Regions from separate parts of the Lysobacter brunescens genome, predicted to be linked through region 1. Evidence: predicted binding sites of a transcription regulator. Region 1 holds the regulator's gene; the other holds the start of a gene.

Region 1 (8,121 bases):
CGCGATGCTTGCGGCCGAGCTCGTGCAGGCGCCCGATCCGGTCCTCCAGCGCCTCGAAGCGTTCCGGGTCCAGGTCCAGGTCGTCGCGGATGCGCTGCAGCAGGCGGGTGGCTTCGTCGATCTGGATCGCAGCCGCGTCGAGCATGCCGTCGACTTCGTCCAGACGGGGCTCGTCGTTGCGGGCGCGGGCGATCTCGCCGCGCAGGTGCTGCACGGTCTGCAGCAGCGATGGCGCGTCGTCGCCTTCGAGGCGGGCGAGGGCGCGTTCGCAGGTGTCGATCAGGCCGGCGGCGTTGGCGAAACGGCGGTGGTCGGCGGCGAGTTCGGCGATCGAGGCCGGCTCCAGCGTCTCCTTGTCGAGCTCGCGCCACTGGTGGTCGAGCAGGTCGATGCGGTCGCCGACGTCGCCGGCGCGAACCAGGACATCGCGCTCGCGGCGCAGCGCAGCCCAGGCCTCGGCGGTGTCGCGGACGGCCTTCAGCGCCGGGGCATGGCGGCCGAAGGCGTCGAGCAGTTCGAGCTGGCTGGCCTTCGACAACAGGGCCTGGTGTTCGTGCTGGCCGTGGATCTCGACCAGCAGCCCGGCCAGTTCCGCGAGCTGGGCGACGGTGACCGGGCGGCCGTTGATCCAGGCGCGGGAGCCGCCGTCGGAACGCAGGGTCCGGCGCAGCTGGCAGGCACCGTCGTCATCAAGCTCCTGTTCCTTGAGCCAGTCGGCCGCCTCGGGGCGGTCGCGCAGGTCGAACTCTGCATTGAGTTCGGCGCGTTCGGTGCCATGGCGGACCATGCCGCTGTCGGCACGCATGCCGGAGAGGAAGCCCAGGGCGTCCACCAGCAGGGATTTGCCGGCGCCGGTTTCGCCGGAAATGACGGTCATCCCGGGGCCGAATTCGAGTTCCGTGGAGGCGACGACGGCGAAGTCGCGAAGCGTGAGGCGTGTCAGCATGGGGCGGATTGTGCATCAAAAGTGCGACAGGCCGGCCTCGGCGACGGCCGGAGCGCCGGTTCCGTGATGCGGCGTGGGGATATCGCCGAACCGGGAACCCGGGCGCGCCGGCCGGGCCGGGGCCATGCGGTGCATTGAACGCCGCCGCCGTCTCACGGTTGGAGACGCGCGGCCGGTCTGCGTCTGTCGCGATGCTTGCGCATGCCGGCGCCAACGCCTATATCGGTGGCCATGAATCGCCCGGTCGACCCAGGTTCCGATCCCCTCGTGCTCGATCCCCGCGCACGGCTGCTGCTGCGCACGCTGATCTCGCGCTACATCCGCGACGGCGAGCCCGTGGGTTCGCAGACGCTGGCCCGCCATGCCGGCCTGGACGTCAGCCCGGCCACGATCCGCAACATCCTGGCCGAACTGGAGGACGTGGGCCTGCTCGCGGCGCCGCACACCTCCGCCGGCCGTGTGCCCACCGCGCAGGGCTACCGGGTGTTCGTCGACAGCCTGCTGCAGATCCAGCCGCTGGCCGACGGCGAACTGGGCCGGCTGCGCGCTGAGCTGTCGCCCGGCGTCGGCACGCAGAGTTTGCTGGGCAGCGCCTCGGAGCTGGTCTCGGCGATGACCCATTTCGTCGGCGTGGTCAGCGTGCCCAAGCGCGAGCAGTTCGCGTTCCGGCACGTCGATTTCGTGCCGCTGGACGGCCAGCGGGTGCTGGCGATCCTGGTCTTCGCCGACAACGACGTGCAGAACCGCATCCTGCAGACCCGCCGCAGCTACGAGCCCGGCGAGCTGGAGCGGATCGCCAACTATCTGAACACCCATTTCGCCGGCCGGCCGCTGGCCGAGGCCCGGGCCCTGCTGCTGGCCGAGCTGCAGACCGCGCGGCAGGAGATGGAATCGCTGATGACCCGGGCGCTGGAGCTGGCCGACCAGGCCCTGGCCAGCGACGTCGAGGACATGCTGGTGGCCGGCCAGACCCGGTTGATCGGCGTGCAGGACCTGTCCAACCTCGACCGCCTGCGCGAGCTGTTCGAGGCCTTCGCCAGCAAGCGCGAGATCCTGCAGGTGCTCGAACGCACCCTGCGCGCGCCCGGTGTCCGCATCTTCATCGGCGAGGAAACCGGCATGGCCCCGCTGGACGGTGTATCGCTGGTCACTGCGCCCTACGGCGCCGGCGGACGGACACTGGGCGTGCTCGGCGTGATCGGTCCCACGCGGATGGCCTACGACCGGGTGATCCCGGTGGTCGAGGCGGCGGCCAGCGTGCTCAGCCAGGCGTTGGGGCCGGACGACGCCACGCGACCCGGCGCCCCTTGATTCCCGCGAACGTGTCCCCATCCCTCGGCGGTCGGCGGGGTTTCCCTTCCCATCTCCCGCCATCGGAACGGACATGACCCAAGACCAGACTTCACAGGATGCCCAGGCCCAGGGCGAGCACACGACCTCGACCGAGGCCGTAGCGGACACCCCGGAGGCGATGATCGAACGCCTCAAGGGCGAACTGGAACAGCTGCGCGCCGAATCCCTGCGCGAGCGCGCCGACCTCGACAACCAGCGCAAGCGCCTGGCCCGCGAGGTCGAGATGGCCCGCAAGTTCGCCAACGAGCGCCTGCTCGGCGACTTGCTGCCGCTGTTCGACAGCATGGAGGCCGGCTTGGCCGCCGCGCCGGAAGGCGACCCGCTGCGCGCCGGCATGGAGCTGACCCTGCGCCAGCTGCAGCGCATCGCCGAAGCCAATGGCCTGGTGGCCGTGGCTCCGGCCGCTGGCGAGGCCTTCAACCCCGAGCACCATCAGGCCATGAGCATGATCGACGCCGAGGGCATCGCCCCGGGTGCGGTCGCGCAGACCTACCAGAAGGGCTACCTGCTCAACGATCGCCTGCTGCGCCCGGCCCTGGTCGTGGTCGCGAAGCAGGACTGACGCCCCGGTCGGACACGGTCGCGGGGGACGCCGGGCACGGCGTCGCGACCAGCGGTCCGACGAACGCGGCAGGCGGCGCTTGAAACCCCGCCACCGCGCCATACATACGAAACATCGGCGGCAAGACCGCCCCAGAAAACACAGACTCGGAGAATCCCGTCATGGGCAAGATCATCGGTATCGATCTCGGCACCACCAATTCGTGCGTCGCGATCATGGAAGGCGGCAAGGCCAGGGTCATCGAAAACAGCGAGGGTGACCGCACCACGCCGTCGATCGTGGCCTACACCAAGGACGGCGAAGTCCTGGTCGGCGCCAGCGCCAAGCGCCAGGCCGTCACCAATCCCAAGAACACCTTCTACGCGGTGAAGCGCCTGATCGGCCGCAAGTTCACCGACGCCGAAGTCAAGAAGGACCTCGATCTGGTGCCGTACGCCATCCAGGCGCACGACAACGGCGACGCCTGGGTCGCGACCAGCGATGGCCGCAAGATGGCGCCGCAGCAGATCTCGGCCGAAGTGCTGGGCAAGATGAAGAAGACCGCCGAAGCCTACCTCGGCGAGACCGTGACCGAAGCCGTCATCACCGTCCCGGCCTACTTTAACGACAGCCAGCGCCAGGCGACCAAGGACGCCGGTCGCATCGCCGGCCTGGAAGTGAAGCGCATCATCAACGAGCCGACCGCGGCCGCGCTGGCCTACGGCCTGGACAAGGCCGACGGCGCCGATCGCAAGATCGCCGTGTACGACCTCGGCGGCGGCACCTTCGACGTGTCGATCATCGAGATCGCCAACGTCGACGGCGAGAAGCAGTTCGAAGTGCTGGCCACCAACGGCGACACCTTCCTCGGCGGCGAAGACTTCGACAAGCGCGTCATCGACTACCTCGTCGAGGAATTCCAGAAGGACCAGGGCATCGACCTGCGCAAGGATCCGCTCGCCCTGCAGCGCCTGAAGGATGCCGCCGAGCGCGCGAAGATCGAGCTGTCCTCGTCGCAGCAGACCGAAGTGAACCTGCCGTACGTCACGGCCGACGCTTCGGGTCCGAAGCACCTGAACATCAAGCTCACCCGCGCCAAGCTCGAAGCCCTGGTCGAGGATCTGGTGAAGCGCACGATCGATCCGTGCCGCACCGCGCTGAACGATGCCGGCCTGCGCGCCAGCGACATCAGCGAGGTGATCCTGGTCGGTGGCCAGACCCGCATGCCGAAGGTGCAGGCGGCGGTGGCCGAGTTCTTCGGCAAGGAGCCGCGCAAGGACGTGAACCCGGACGAGGCCGTCGCCATCGGCGCCGCGATCCAGGGCGGCGTACTCGCCGGCGACGTGAAGGACGTGCTGCTGCTCGACGTGACCCCGCTGTCGCTGGGCATCGAAGTGCTGGGCGGCGAGTTCAACAAGATCATCGAGAAGAACACCACCATCCCGACCAAGGCCACGCAGACCTACTCGACCGCGGCCGACAACCAGAGCGCGGTGACCGTGCACGTGCTGCAGGGCGAGCGCGCCCAGGCGATGTACAACAAGTCGCTGGCCCGCTTCGACTTGTCCGGCATCGAGCCCGCACCGCGCGGCATGCCGCAGATCGAAGTGACCTTCGACATCGACGCCAACGGCATCCTGCACGTCAGCGCCAAGGACAAGAAGACCGGCAAGGAGCAGAAGGTCGAGATCAAGGCCGGCTCGGGCCTGTCGGACGACGAGATCCAGCGCATGGTCCAGGACGCCGAGGCGCACCGCGAGGAGGACAAGAAGTTCCACGAGCTGGTGCAGGCGCGCAACCACGCCGACGCCCTGATCCATGCCGCGCGCAGCGCGATCAAGGACCACGGCGACAAGGTCCCGGGCGAGATGATCGGCCGCGTCGAAGGTGCGATCGCCGAGGTCGAGACCGCGATGAAGGGCGACGACAAGGCGCAGATCGAAGCCAAGTCGAAGGCGCTGGAAGAGGCCGTGCAGCCGATGATGGCCGCCGCCAACGCCGGTCAGCAGGGTCCCGGCGACGCCGGTCCCGGCCCGTCGGCTTCGGCGAAGAACGACGATGTCGTCGACGCCGAGTTCACGGAAGTGAAGGACGACAACAAGTAATCCCCTTCGTCGGGGCAACGGGAACGGGAGACGTGGCCAGCCGCGCGCTCCCGTTTCCGCATTGAAGACAGCGCATTTCCACGACACTTCTCCGGCATTCCATGAGCAAACGCGATTACTACGAAGTCCTGGGCGTGGCCCGCAATGCCGGCGAGGACGAGCTGAAGAAGGCCTATCGCCGCCTGGCGATGAAGTACCACCCCGATCGCAATCCGGACGACGCCACCGCCGAGGCCTCGTTCAAGGAAGCGAAGGAAGCCTACGAAGTGCTGTCCGACGCCAACAAGCGCCGGGCCTACGACGCGCATGGCCATGCCGCGTTCGAGCACGGCATGGGCGGCGGTGGCGGCGGTGCCCACGGCGCCGACATCAACGACATCTTCGGCGACATCTTCGGCAACATCTTCGGCGGTGGCGGCGGATCGCGCGGCCCGCGTCGCGGCGCCGACATCGGCTACGTCATGGAGCTGGACCTCGAAGAGGCGGTCGCCGGCGTCGAGAAGCGCATCGAGATTCCCACGCTGGTCGACTGCAAGCCCTGCAAGGGCAGCGGCTCGGAGGACGGCAAGGTCGAAACCTGCGCCACCTGCCAGGGACGCGGCCAGGTCCGCTTCCAGCGCGGCATCTTCGCGATGCAGCAGCCGTGCCCGCATTGCGGCGGCAACGGCAAGCGCATCGTGTCGCCCTGCAAGAGCTGCCGGGGCGCCGGGCGCGTGGAGGAGGAGAAGGTCCTCTCGGTGAAGATTCCGGCGGGCGTCGACAACGGCGACCGCATCCGCCTGTCGGGCGAGGGCGAGGCCGGCCCGGCCGGCGCGCCTCCGGGCGATCTGTACGTCGATGTGCGCGTGCGCGAGCACGACATCTTCCAACGCGACGGCGACGACCTGCACTGCGAAGTGCCGATCCGCATCTCCCAGGCCGCGCTCGGCGACACTGTGCGCGTGCCCACGCTCGGCGGCGAAGCCGAGATCCGCATCCCGCCCGAAACCCAGACCGGCAAGGTCTTCCGCCTGCGCGAGAAGGGCGTGCGCTCGGTGCGCAGCCGCAGCACCGGCGACCTCTACTGCCGCGTCGTCGTCGAGACCCCGGTCAACCTCACCTCGCAGCAGCGCGAGCTGCTCGAACAGTTCGAGGCGACCTTCGTCGGCGAGGAAGCCCGGCGCCATTCGCCGCGTTCCAGCACCTTCATGGATGGCGTGAAGAGCTTCTGGGAGCGCATGACGTCCTGATTCCGAGCCTCGCGGCGCAAGCTTCACGACGCTCGACGCCCGCCTTCCCGGCGGGCGTCTTGCATGCGGGCGCCGCTGCACGCATGCTCGCCCGGCCTTCCCGGGAGCAGGAACGATGTCCTCCACGCCAGTGATCGGCCTCGTTGGCAGCCAGGGCGCCTATGGCCGATGGTTGCGTCAGTTCTTCGAGCAGCGGATGCAACTGCCGGTGATCGGCTTCGACCCAGTCGATCCGGCCAGCGAATCGCTCGATCACGTGCTGGACGCCGCCGACGTACTGCTGTTCACCGCGCCGATCCGCCACACCGTCTCGATCATCGACGACTGCGTCGCACGCTCGGCAGGACGGGAGCGCGGTCGGCTGTGGCTGGACATCACTTCGATCAAGCAGGCGCCGGTGGCGGCGATGTGCCGCTCGCAGGCCGACGTGGTCGGCCTGCATCCGATGACCGCGCCGCCGAAGTCGCCGACCCTGAAGGGGCGGGTGCTGGTGGTGTGCGAAGCGCGGCTCGATCATTGGCGCGACTGGCTCGCCAAGCTGCTGGCCGCCCTCGAAGCCGAAGTCGTGCGCATCGATGCCGAGCATCACGACCGGGCGATGACCCTGGTCCAGGCGATGGTCCATGCGACGCATCTCGCCCAGGCTGCCGTTGTCCGCAGTCATGCGACCTCGCTCGGGCCACCGTCGTCGCTGCTGCCGATGCGCACGGCCGCTTTCGAGATGGACCATGCGATCGTTACCCGGATCCTCTCGCTCAATCCGCAGATCTACGAGGACATCCAGTTCGACAATCCGCACGTGCCGGAGATGCTCGATCGGCTGGCGGACGAACTGACGACGCTGCGCGACCTGGTGCGCAGCGGCGGCGAGGCGGCGCGCAAGGCCTTCCGCACCCGATTCCTGCACGACAGCCACGATGCCTACGGCACGGAGGTGCTGGGCGAGGGCAACCATGCCTTCGAACGCATCGCCTACCTGCTGGCCGACCTGCTCGAAACGCCGTCGCTCGCGTTGCACCTGCCCGACGACCGTTCGGGGTCGCTGCGCGCGCTGCTCGAAGTGTTCGAGCGCCACGGCGTCAGCCTGTCGTCGATCCATTCCTCGCGCACCCCGGCGGGCGAGGTGCATTTCCGCTTCGGCTTCGCTGCAGACCAGGATCGCGCCGCGCTGGACGCCGTGGTGCGGGACATCGAGGCCTCGGCGATCGGACGGATGATTGATTGAGTGATCGAGCGCAGCGATCAGGCGGCCAGATCCGGCGCTCGGCCGCTCCCGCGCGTCGCAGGCGCGAGCCAGCCGCCCTGGGGCGACGAATAGCGTGCGATCACCGCTTCGGCGAGCGCGCGATCGTCCAACTGCGAGGGATGGAACGACGGTTTCAGGTAGGCAAACAGATGTTTCAGCGTACGCCGGGCCATGCCGTGCTCCGGCCCGAGATGGCGCCAGAGGCCGCGCCACGTCGAAGCACGCCAGAGGCCGCCATCCTGTGCGAGGAAAAACAGCATGCCCAGGGTCATCAGCGTGTAGAACAGGACCGTGGTCGGCACCCAGCCGGCCAGTCGCATGCCGTAGCCCGGCGAGACCGCGCGCAGCACGTCGAACGACACCGACTTGTGTTCGATTTCCTCGGCGAAATGCCATTCCTGCATCGCCCGGACTTCCGGGTGCGCATCCGCCAGGATGCCCTGGCGAAGGAACTCGTGGGCCATGAAGGCATTGATGTGCTCGATGCAGCTGACCATCGACATGCGCAGCGACAGTGGCGCGATGCGTTCTGTGAGGCGGAACGTCAGCACATCGATGATGCGTTCGAGTCTGCGGTAGCGGTAGCCGTGCGCGTCCAGCACCGACCAGAAGCGCTTGTGGGCGACGCCGTGCTCGGCCTCCTGATGGATGAAGGCGCGTCCCGCCGCCGCGAGGTCCGGGTCGTCGATGCGTCCCAGGCA
Region 2 (8,121 bases), on a different contig from region 1:
GCGGAGGAGTGGCGGGCGCAGCTGGCGGCGGAGTCACCGGTGCGATGGCCGGCGCAGCTGCCTCTTACGCCACGACATATGGATTGAATCGTGCGCTAGGCAGGGACGCGTCGTTCAGTCTGCGTGGCTTCGCTGCAAGCGTGGCCACGGCTGGGATCACCGCAGGCGTCTTCGGTGGAATGGGCAAGCCAGGAACTTCCACGGACACTGAGATCAACCCGTGGGGACGGGGCGCCTTCGGTCATTCCCAGACGAGTTACACGAAGTTCGAATGGAACAAGGTCGTTGCACAACATCTGGCGATCAACCTTGCGAAGGGTGCGATCAGTTATGCAGTCAACAGGGCATTTGATGCTCCGGGTACCAGTTGGAACAATGTTGATTTCCTCGTGAATGCAGTCGGCGACACGATTGGCAGTGGAATTACGGGGCAGATTGATAATCAGGTGAATAGCGTCAAGCAGGTTTGGCAGGCGCGGAGTGTGCGCAGGCAGCCCACAACGGTTAGTTTCGAGCCCGGTGAAACTGATCGTCATTCAGGGCCAACTTTCGATCCTAGAATCGGCCCGCCGGCCGATATGAATGATGATGGGAGGCATAGTGATGAAGACGTCCGCGCGATTAATGCGCAGTTCGGATTGAGCTGGGTGCCCCTGCGTTCTCAAGAAGGAATAACGTTTGATTACCCGCCGGAATCTATTGCCGGTCAAGGTTATATTGACGCCGCGAAACGAGGGGAAATGCTGGAGCCGACCTCATCGTTCGGTGAACAATCCGATATGAAAATGGAGTTGGCTCGAGTTCAGGCGTATCAGGAGGCGCTCGAAAAGTTGCGGCTTCCGATTCAGGGGGGAATGTCTGGAAAGCAGTTGACTCGTTATGAAAATCACAATGCGCTCATTGATAATACCGGCAATGTTTTGAAGGCTTATACAGCAATCGTTCTTGATGATGGGTCTGGGCGCAGAATGCTGTCCGATTTGAAGGCTGGAATATCGAGGCTAAACGCGGACCACCCTCTCCTGATTGCCTCCCAGCTTGACCTTGCTGCTGTGAGGTCAATGGATGATCGGACTCTCCGGTCAGCAGTGCTGGCTGGTATGAGGACCACTCTCACGAACTCCTATGAGTTCGCGACGCACACGCGACCTGCGGCTATTACTAATACGTTCCATAACAGAATGGCAAATTTCTTTGTCAATATGGATGGTGCGCATTTTGATCAGCTTGGAAAGACCTCTGCTATCTCTGACGCTGCGGTCATGTCTGGTCAAACGAGAGTGCTTTGGCTTGTCGCTGGACTATCCGCGCTGTGGCAAAGTGGCACACTTGGAGATGACAAGCTGTTCGCACGAAAGCTGGGATCTGTCGGCTTGATATCTAGGAGAGAGAATGCAAGGATTCAAAGTGATGCGTCCGGAGAACAGCTTGGGGCATTGGCGAAGCTAGGCATCGGCGGTGCTCTCAATAAATACGTTTCTGTGCCCGCCACCATTACAGGAGGCCTCGTTACCGAGATTCCTGATGCTCAGGCTGGCATCAGGATGCCAAGAGCGAGCGGGTGGTCTGCGGCTGCTGGTGGTAGTATTACGAGGCTGTTGGGCACTGAGCTTAGGTCTTTGACCAAGGGGTATAGCCCCGCTAGTTTCAAGGCTTATGTTGCGAGCCTAGAGAATAGATTTGCAGGCAATGTCGCTAATGTGGGCCGGGATCGTGCTATCGCTGAGCTATTGCCGAGCGGTAGAGTGCCCACGGTCAAGAAGGGATTCAATGCTTGGTGGGATGATCTGACCGTAAGTGAGGCAAGGACTATTCTTCAAGTTCCTAAATATCGCGAGGCTATTGCCGAACGTATTAGAAATGGCGGTGCCAAACATGAATGGATGATGGTTGTTGAGGCTCTGAAGTTCAAGTCATGGGGCGTTTCTATGGATGAGGTTCATAGATTTACTACTGGGACTTTGGATCTTAAGTGGGTGGTTCCGGGGACTGGTGTTCGGGGTGCCCACACTGTTATCGTAAATGGGGAAAAAGTATCTGGCCCGGGCAGCAAACAGTTTCACAATGAGCTTAGGGCTGTCATTGTTAATAGCAATTCATTGAGAGAATATAATGCTGGGGTGATTGCCTTGCGTGATAGATGGAAGATCGACCCTGCTCTCTTGCCGCCTCTCCCCGTTGCAAGGAAATGATAAAAATGGATAGTCAATTGCTGCGTGATTGGATATCGATGTGTGAAGAAGGAAGATCGTTCGACCATTCATATTTTTATGGCTTGTTCATGGATAGTTGTTCGTTAGAAGAGCTTCGGTCTGTCTTTCAAACATTTCCTGATGCGGAAGGTTATGTGTCTGCATTGTTGCGAATAAAGAGTGGTGGGCATTCTCAGTTCGATTCGAATGAGAGAATAAGGGCTTCTTCTCAGTTGATTCGTGAGGATGTTGAGCGGATGCGTGTTTTTTTGTCGAAAATCAATGAGCATGACTTGGCTGATTCATTTTTGAAAAATAACGTCGTTTTCGTTGATTTGGATGTGTTTAAGTCGATTTCTTATGGTGATGATGCCTGGCCTTCTAGTGAGGCCATGTCTGCAATAGGTGACTGCTTCAGGGATGTCATGGATGGTTGCGAGGAAAAGTATTGGCAACTGAATGAGGCAGTCTATGGTGCGACAAATGATTACCGCGCCGTCTGGTATGTGGCTTCAAATGGGTTTGATTTTGGCTATGATTTTAGTCTTTATATGGATATTCGCGGCCTCGGCGTTCAGTACCTTGTTTGTGAAACTGGGATATATGCGGTGGATCTTCGGGCTGTGTAACTGTACACAAGAAAACCGGGACACCCACTTTTCTTTCCTGTACAAGTTGGGTAGGCAAAAGACAGGGACACCCACTTTCTTTCCTGCCTGCTGCCGAAGCGGACGTGAGTAATATCCAGCGTCCGCTCCCTTCGCAGGCCGCGTGGGCAGCGCATATAAACCATCGCCCACGCGCCATCCTCCCGGCCGGGCGTCCAGTCCGCTGGCGATGTTTCACCCCAGTTTCAACGCCAGTCGGATGCCCGCCAGCCACTGCTGCCCCATCCGCTCGGCGAGGGCGATCAGATCCCGTGCCGAGCCTGCGGCGCGGTGCCAGCCGCTGCCGAATGCAGCGACGCGTGCGGCCCAGCGCGTTGCGTCGCAGTCGATGTTCGCGATGACGGCGGGCGCATCTGCTGAAATGCGCCCACGCTTGCCGGGCGCGAGCTGCCGCCCGGTCCAGTCGAGGATGTGCAGATAATCAGCGGTGGTGAGATCGACGGCGGGTCTCAGGCTGCCCGCGATCGGCTTCAGTGGTGAAGTCGCTGATGCCGGACCCTCTCTCACCTGCGAAACACGTTCCGCTGCGCTGGTGTAGGTCGAAGTTTCAAGCCGGTCGGCCATGCCCGCGCGGATCTGGTTTAGGTCGACATACGCCATGGCGGCGAGGATCGCGCGCTCGTCTCACAGAGCCTGGCACTTGTAGCGGCCTTCCCAGAAGCGCCCCTTGCAGCCGTCCTCGCGATTCGCGCGGCGGGCAATGGGTTCGACGAGGCAGCGCATCAGCCAGGAGAGATTGCCGAGACGCTCGCGCAGCGTCTCGATCCGCTCTGGATTCGCCAGCAAACGCAGGCATTTGGCCTCGATCGCGGCGTCGCTGTCCTTGCGCGGCGGAAACAGGCGGACCCAGCGTGCGGCGACCTCGTCATCGGACCAGCGCAGCGTCTCGCCCGGGTCGATACGCAACACGAGATGCAGATGATTGCTCATCACCGCATAGGCGTCGATCGCGACGGCGAAGCATTCGGCGACGAGCTGGATGCGGTCTTCGATCCAGCCCCGGCGATGCTCGAAGGACTGGCCGCTGTAGCGGTCGACGCCGCAGAGGAAGGCGCGGCGCACGCAGCGCTGTACGCAGTGGAAGGCGCCAGGACTGTGATGCGGGGCGATCTGCGAGCGAGGCCGGGTCATGCCTCAGTGTCGCGGAGGCAGTGCGGGTGGGATGTCGGGGAAGTGCTGATCCGGGTGTCGGGGAAGTCTGAGTTGTGGGTGTCCTTGGTTGGATTGATGATGGTGGATGGTGGGTGTCCCTGGGGAGGGGGAGGGGGCTGGAGGGGGCTGGGGGGGGTGGGGCTTGGTTGGGCCAGGGGGCAGAGGGAAATATGGGTGTCCCCGGTTAAGGGAGGCCGTCGGCATGGCCAGCCCGCTCCGATCCTTCCCCGTCCGGGGCCCTTGAAACCCCCGCAGCCCACCCCATATCTCCGGCCAGTCCCGGCTCGCCGGGCGTTTTTTGCCCGCGGCTTTGGCACTCTCCCCGGGGGACTGCTAAAATCGCCACCCTTTTCTCCACCAATCAACCACTTGCGAGGGTTCACATGAATCTCAAGCCGCTCTACGACCGCCTGGTCGTCAAGCCGATCGAAGCCGAAGAAACCACCGCTGGCGGGATCATCATCCCGGACGCAGCGAAGGAAAAGCCGACCAAGGGCGAAGTCGTCGCCGTCGGCGAAGGCAAGTTCATCGACGCCACCGGCGGCACCCGCGCGCCGAAGGTCAAGGTCGGCGACAAGGTGATCTACGGCCAGTACTCCGGTTCCGCCTACAAGCAGGACGGCATCGAGTACAAGATCATCAAGGAAGACGACATCCTCGCGATCGTCGGCTGATGCGCGTGGCGGACGCATCCGCCGCACGCTCGCCAATGCATCGATGTCGCAATGGTGGGTTGAAGCCCACCCCAAGAAATCAAACCAATTCCGGAGCTTCAAACAATGGCTGCCAAAGATATCCGTTTCGGTGAAGACGCCCGCGCCCGCATGGTGCGCGGCGTCAACGTCCTCGCCAATGCCGTCAAGGCCACCCTCGGCCCGAAGGGTCGCAACGTCGTGCTCGAGAAGAGCTTCGGCGCCCCGACGATCACCAAGGACGGCGTGTCCGTCGCCAAGGAGATCGAACTGGCCGACAAGTTCGAGAACATGGGCGCGCAGATGGTGAAGGAAGTCGCGTCCAAGACCTCCGACAACGCCGGTGACGGCACCACCACCGCGACCGTGCTGGCCCAGGCGCTGATCCGCGAAGGCATGAAGGCCGTCGCCGCCGGCATGAACCCGATGGACCTCAAGCGCGGCATCGACAAGGCGGTCACCGCCGCCGTCGCCGAGCTGAAGGCCATCAGCAAGCCGACCACCGACGACAAGGCGATCGCCCAGGTCGGCACGATCTCGGCCAACTCCGACGAGTCGATCGGCAACATCATCGCCGACGCGATGAAGAAGGTCGGCAAGGAAGGCGTGATCACCGTTGAAGAAGGCTCGGGCCTGGACAACGAACTCGACGTCGTCGAGGGCATGCAGTTCGACCGCGGCTACCTGTCGCCGTACTTCGTCAACAACCAGCAGTCAATGGCCGCCGAGCTGGACGACCCGTTCATCCTGCTGCACGACAAGAAGATCTCGAACGTCCGCGACCTGCTGCCCGTGCTCGAGGGCGTGGCCAAGGCCGGCAAGCCGCTGCTGATCGTGGCGGAAGAAGTCGAAGGCGAAGCCCTCGCGACGCTGGTGGTCAACACCATCCGCGGCATCGTGAAGGTCTGCGCCGTGAAGGCCCCGGGCTTCGGCGACCGCCGCAAGGCGATGCTGGAAGACATGGCCATCCTCACCGGCGGCACCGTGATTTCGGAAGAAGTCGGCCTGTCGCTCGAGAAGGCCACGATCAAGGATCTCGGCCGCGCCAAGAAGATCCAGGTCTCGAAGGAAAACACCACGATCATCGATGGCGCCGGCGCTGCCGACGGCATCCAGGCCCGCATCAAGCAGATCAAGGCCCAGATCGAAGAGACCTCGTCGGACTACGACCGCGAGAAGCTGCAGGAGCGCGTCGCCAAGCTCGCCGGCGGCGTGGCCGTGATCAAGGTCGGCGCCTCGACCGAAATCGAAATGAAGGAAAAGAAGGCCCGCGTCGAAGACGCCCTGCATGCCACCCGCGCTGCCGTGGAAGAAGGCATCGTCCCGGGCGGCGGCGTCGCGCTGATCCGCGCCAAGGTCGCCGTCGAAGCGGTCAAGGGCATCAACGAAGACCAGAACCACGGCATCCAGATCGCCCTGCGCGCGATGGAAGCCCCGCTGCGCGAGATCGTGACCAACGCCGGCGAAGAGCCGTCGGTCATCGTCAACAAGGTGAAGGAAGGTACGGGCAACTTCGGCTACAACGCGGCCACCGGCGAATTCGTCGACATGGTCGAAGCCGGCATCCTGGATCCGACCAAGGTCACCCGCACCGCGCTGCAGAACGCGGCCTCCATCGCCGGCCTGATGATCACGACCGAAGCCATGGTCGCTGAAGCGCCGAAGAAGGACGAGCCGGCTGCCGGTGGCATGGGTGGCGGCATGGGCGGCATGGGCGGCATGGACTTCTGATCCATCCGCAGTCGCTTGCGTTTCACGAAAAACCCCGCCGCGAGGCGGGGTTTTTCTTTGCGCGAGAGAAGGCATCGCAGAGGCGCCAAGGTGGTCCGCGAATCCCGGGGCATGGCTGCATGCCTGAAATCGTATGCAGAAATCTCTCGTCGCGACCGAGACATCTCTCGGCGCACGCAATGCCGACACCGATCACGCTTCGCCGGTGGCGCGCTGCCTAGGATGCCGCCCGCGCCGGAGCCGCTCGACCTCCGGCGCGTCCGTTCAGTTCGAGCCCGCCGCGATCGTCCGGAGCGCGTCCTGCGTCCGGCGAGGCGGCCCCACATGGAACCGTCCACATGAAGGAATCTTTCCGCACCACGCTGCGGTTCGCCGCCGCGACCGCCCTGCTGTCCGCCGCGACCGCCCACGCCCAGACCTATTCGCAGCTCAGTCCGCTGCCCGGCAGCATGCAGGGCGCGCCGATCCTGGTCAGCAACAATCCCGAATCGGTCAATCGTGCCGGCCTGCTGCTCGGCATGGATGCGATGAACTCGGTCGACCCCGGCAAGGTCACCCGCCGACTGACCGGCGCGACCACCCTCGACAGCGGGTGCACCGCCGGCGGCATGCGCGAATTCTCGTTCTACATGCACCACATCCTCGGCGATCCGGTCGGCACCGATGCCCGGGTCGATCGCATCTTCCTGATCCTGGAGCCGGTCGGCGCCAGCGCGACCTTCACCGCGTACGGCGCGGCGATCTCGCAGCGCGACATCCTGGAGCAGGCCGCGTACACGCTCGATCCGGGCCGCAGCCCCAGCTACTCGGTCGCGCGCGTGCTGGTCACCGGCGCGATGCCGAGCTGGGTGGGCAGCACGAACGGTTCGACGATCATCAACGTGCCCACCTCGGCGCCACGCACCATCACCGGGCCGACGCAGATCTTCCAGCTGCGCGGCGGCAGCACGCCGAAGGGCGCGTCGCTGGATGCGCGCATCACCTTCCGTGCGTCCAGCGGCTGCCTGCGCGCGCGACTGGTGGCCGCACCGGCCACGATCACCACGGCCACCGCCGCCAACGACCTCGGCAAGTCGCTGTACGCTTGGGGCAACGTGCCGACGACCTACAACGCCGACGGCACCACCAACGTGCTCGGTGGCACGCCCTGCACCAGCCGCCAGTCGCAGAACACCGACGGCACATACAACTGGACCGGCTGGGGCCGTCCGGCCGGCATCTACCAGTACAACAAATGGAACGGCACTGTGCCGGTGAGCTTCACCGCGCCCGGACAGACGTTCGGCTACCGCTACCTGGCGGCGCCGGCCAACCTGCTCCGTGCGGCGAGCACGTCGCCGGTCACCATGCCCAGCGGCGTCTGCGACCCGCCGGCCGGTTCGCCGGTCTCGCCCTCGGGCGACGCCCAGCGTCCGCTGGCCCTGCGCTACTACTCCAGCAACACCTCGCTCTATGCCGCCGGCCGCCCGGCCGACCGCGACAGCGACAAGTTCTCGACCGCGAACTACGGTGCCGAATACAACGTCACCTACAACGTGACCAACAACAGCACCTCGTGCATGCGTGTGCAGCTGGTCTTCACCGCGTATCCCGGCGGCCAGAACTGCGCGACCTACACCGGCGGCGCGGCCACCCGGCACTACGACGGCGATTTCAAGATCACGACGGCCGGCGTGACCGGGTCGT

The links. Region 1 encodes HrcA, which represses chaperone genes, less so after heat shock. Its sites were predicted from a motif close to TTNGCACTCNNNNNNNNNGAGTGCNAA; they were not measured.
Region 2: ACFQ0E_RS18130 (co-chaperone GroES) is a predicted target of HrcA. The motif match lies at 4,323-4,349, and genes of this name have one in related genera.

The regions. Positions count from the first base shown of each region.
Region 1 covers NZ_JBHTIF010000004.1:189,067-197,187, reverse strand. Annotated here, with positions in the region: gene recN (DNA repair protein RecN) at 1-946, opposite strand, end outside; gene hrcA (heat-inducible transcriptional repressor HrcA) at 1,178-2,257, shown strand; gene grpE (nucleotide exchange factor GrpE) at 2,331-2,861, shown strand; gene dnaK (molecular chaperone DnaK) at 3,023-4,945, shown strand; gene dnaJ (molecular chaperone DnaJ) at 5,047-6,174, shown strand; gene ACFQ0E_RS16235 (prephenate dehydrogenase) at 6,290-7,399, shown strand; gene ACFQ0E_RS16230 (metal-dependent hydrolase) at 7,417-8,121, opposite strand, start outside.
Region 2 covers NZ_JBHTIF010000005.1:260,257-268,377, reverse strand. Annotated here, with positions in the region: gene ACFQ0E_RS18150 (putative Ig domain-containing protein) at 1-2,192, shown strand, start outside; gene ACFQ0E_RS18145 (hypothetical protein) at 2,198-2,821, shown strand; gene ACFQ0E_RS18140 (hypothetical protein) at 3,035-3,460, opposite strand; gene ACFQ0E_RS18135 (hypothetical protein) at 3,485-3,991, opposite strand; gene ACFQ0E_RS18130 (co-chaperone GroES) at 4,396-4,686, shown strand; gene groL (chaperonin GroEL) at 4,792-6,435, shown strand; gene ACFQ0E_RS18120 (hypothetical protein) at 6,774-8,121, shown strand, end outside.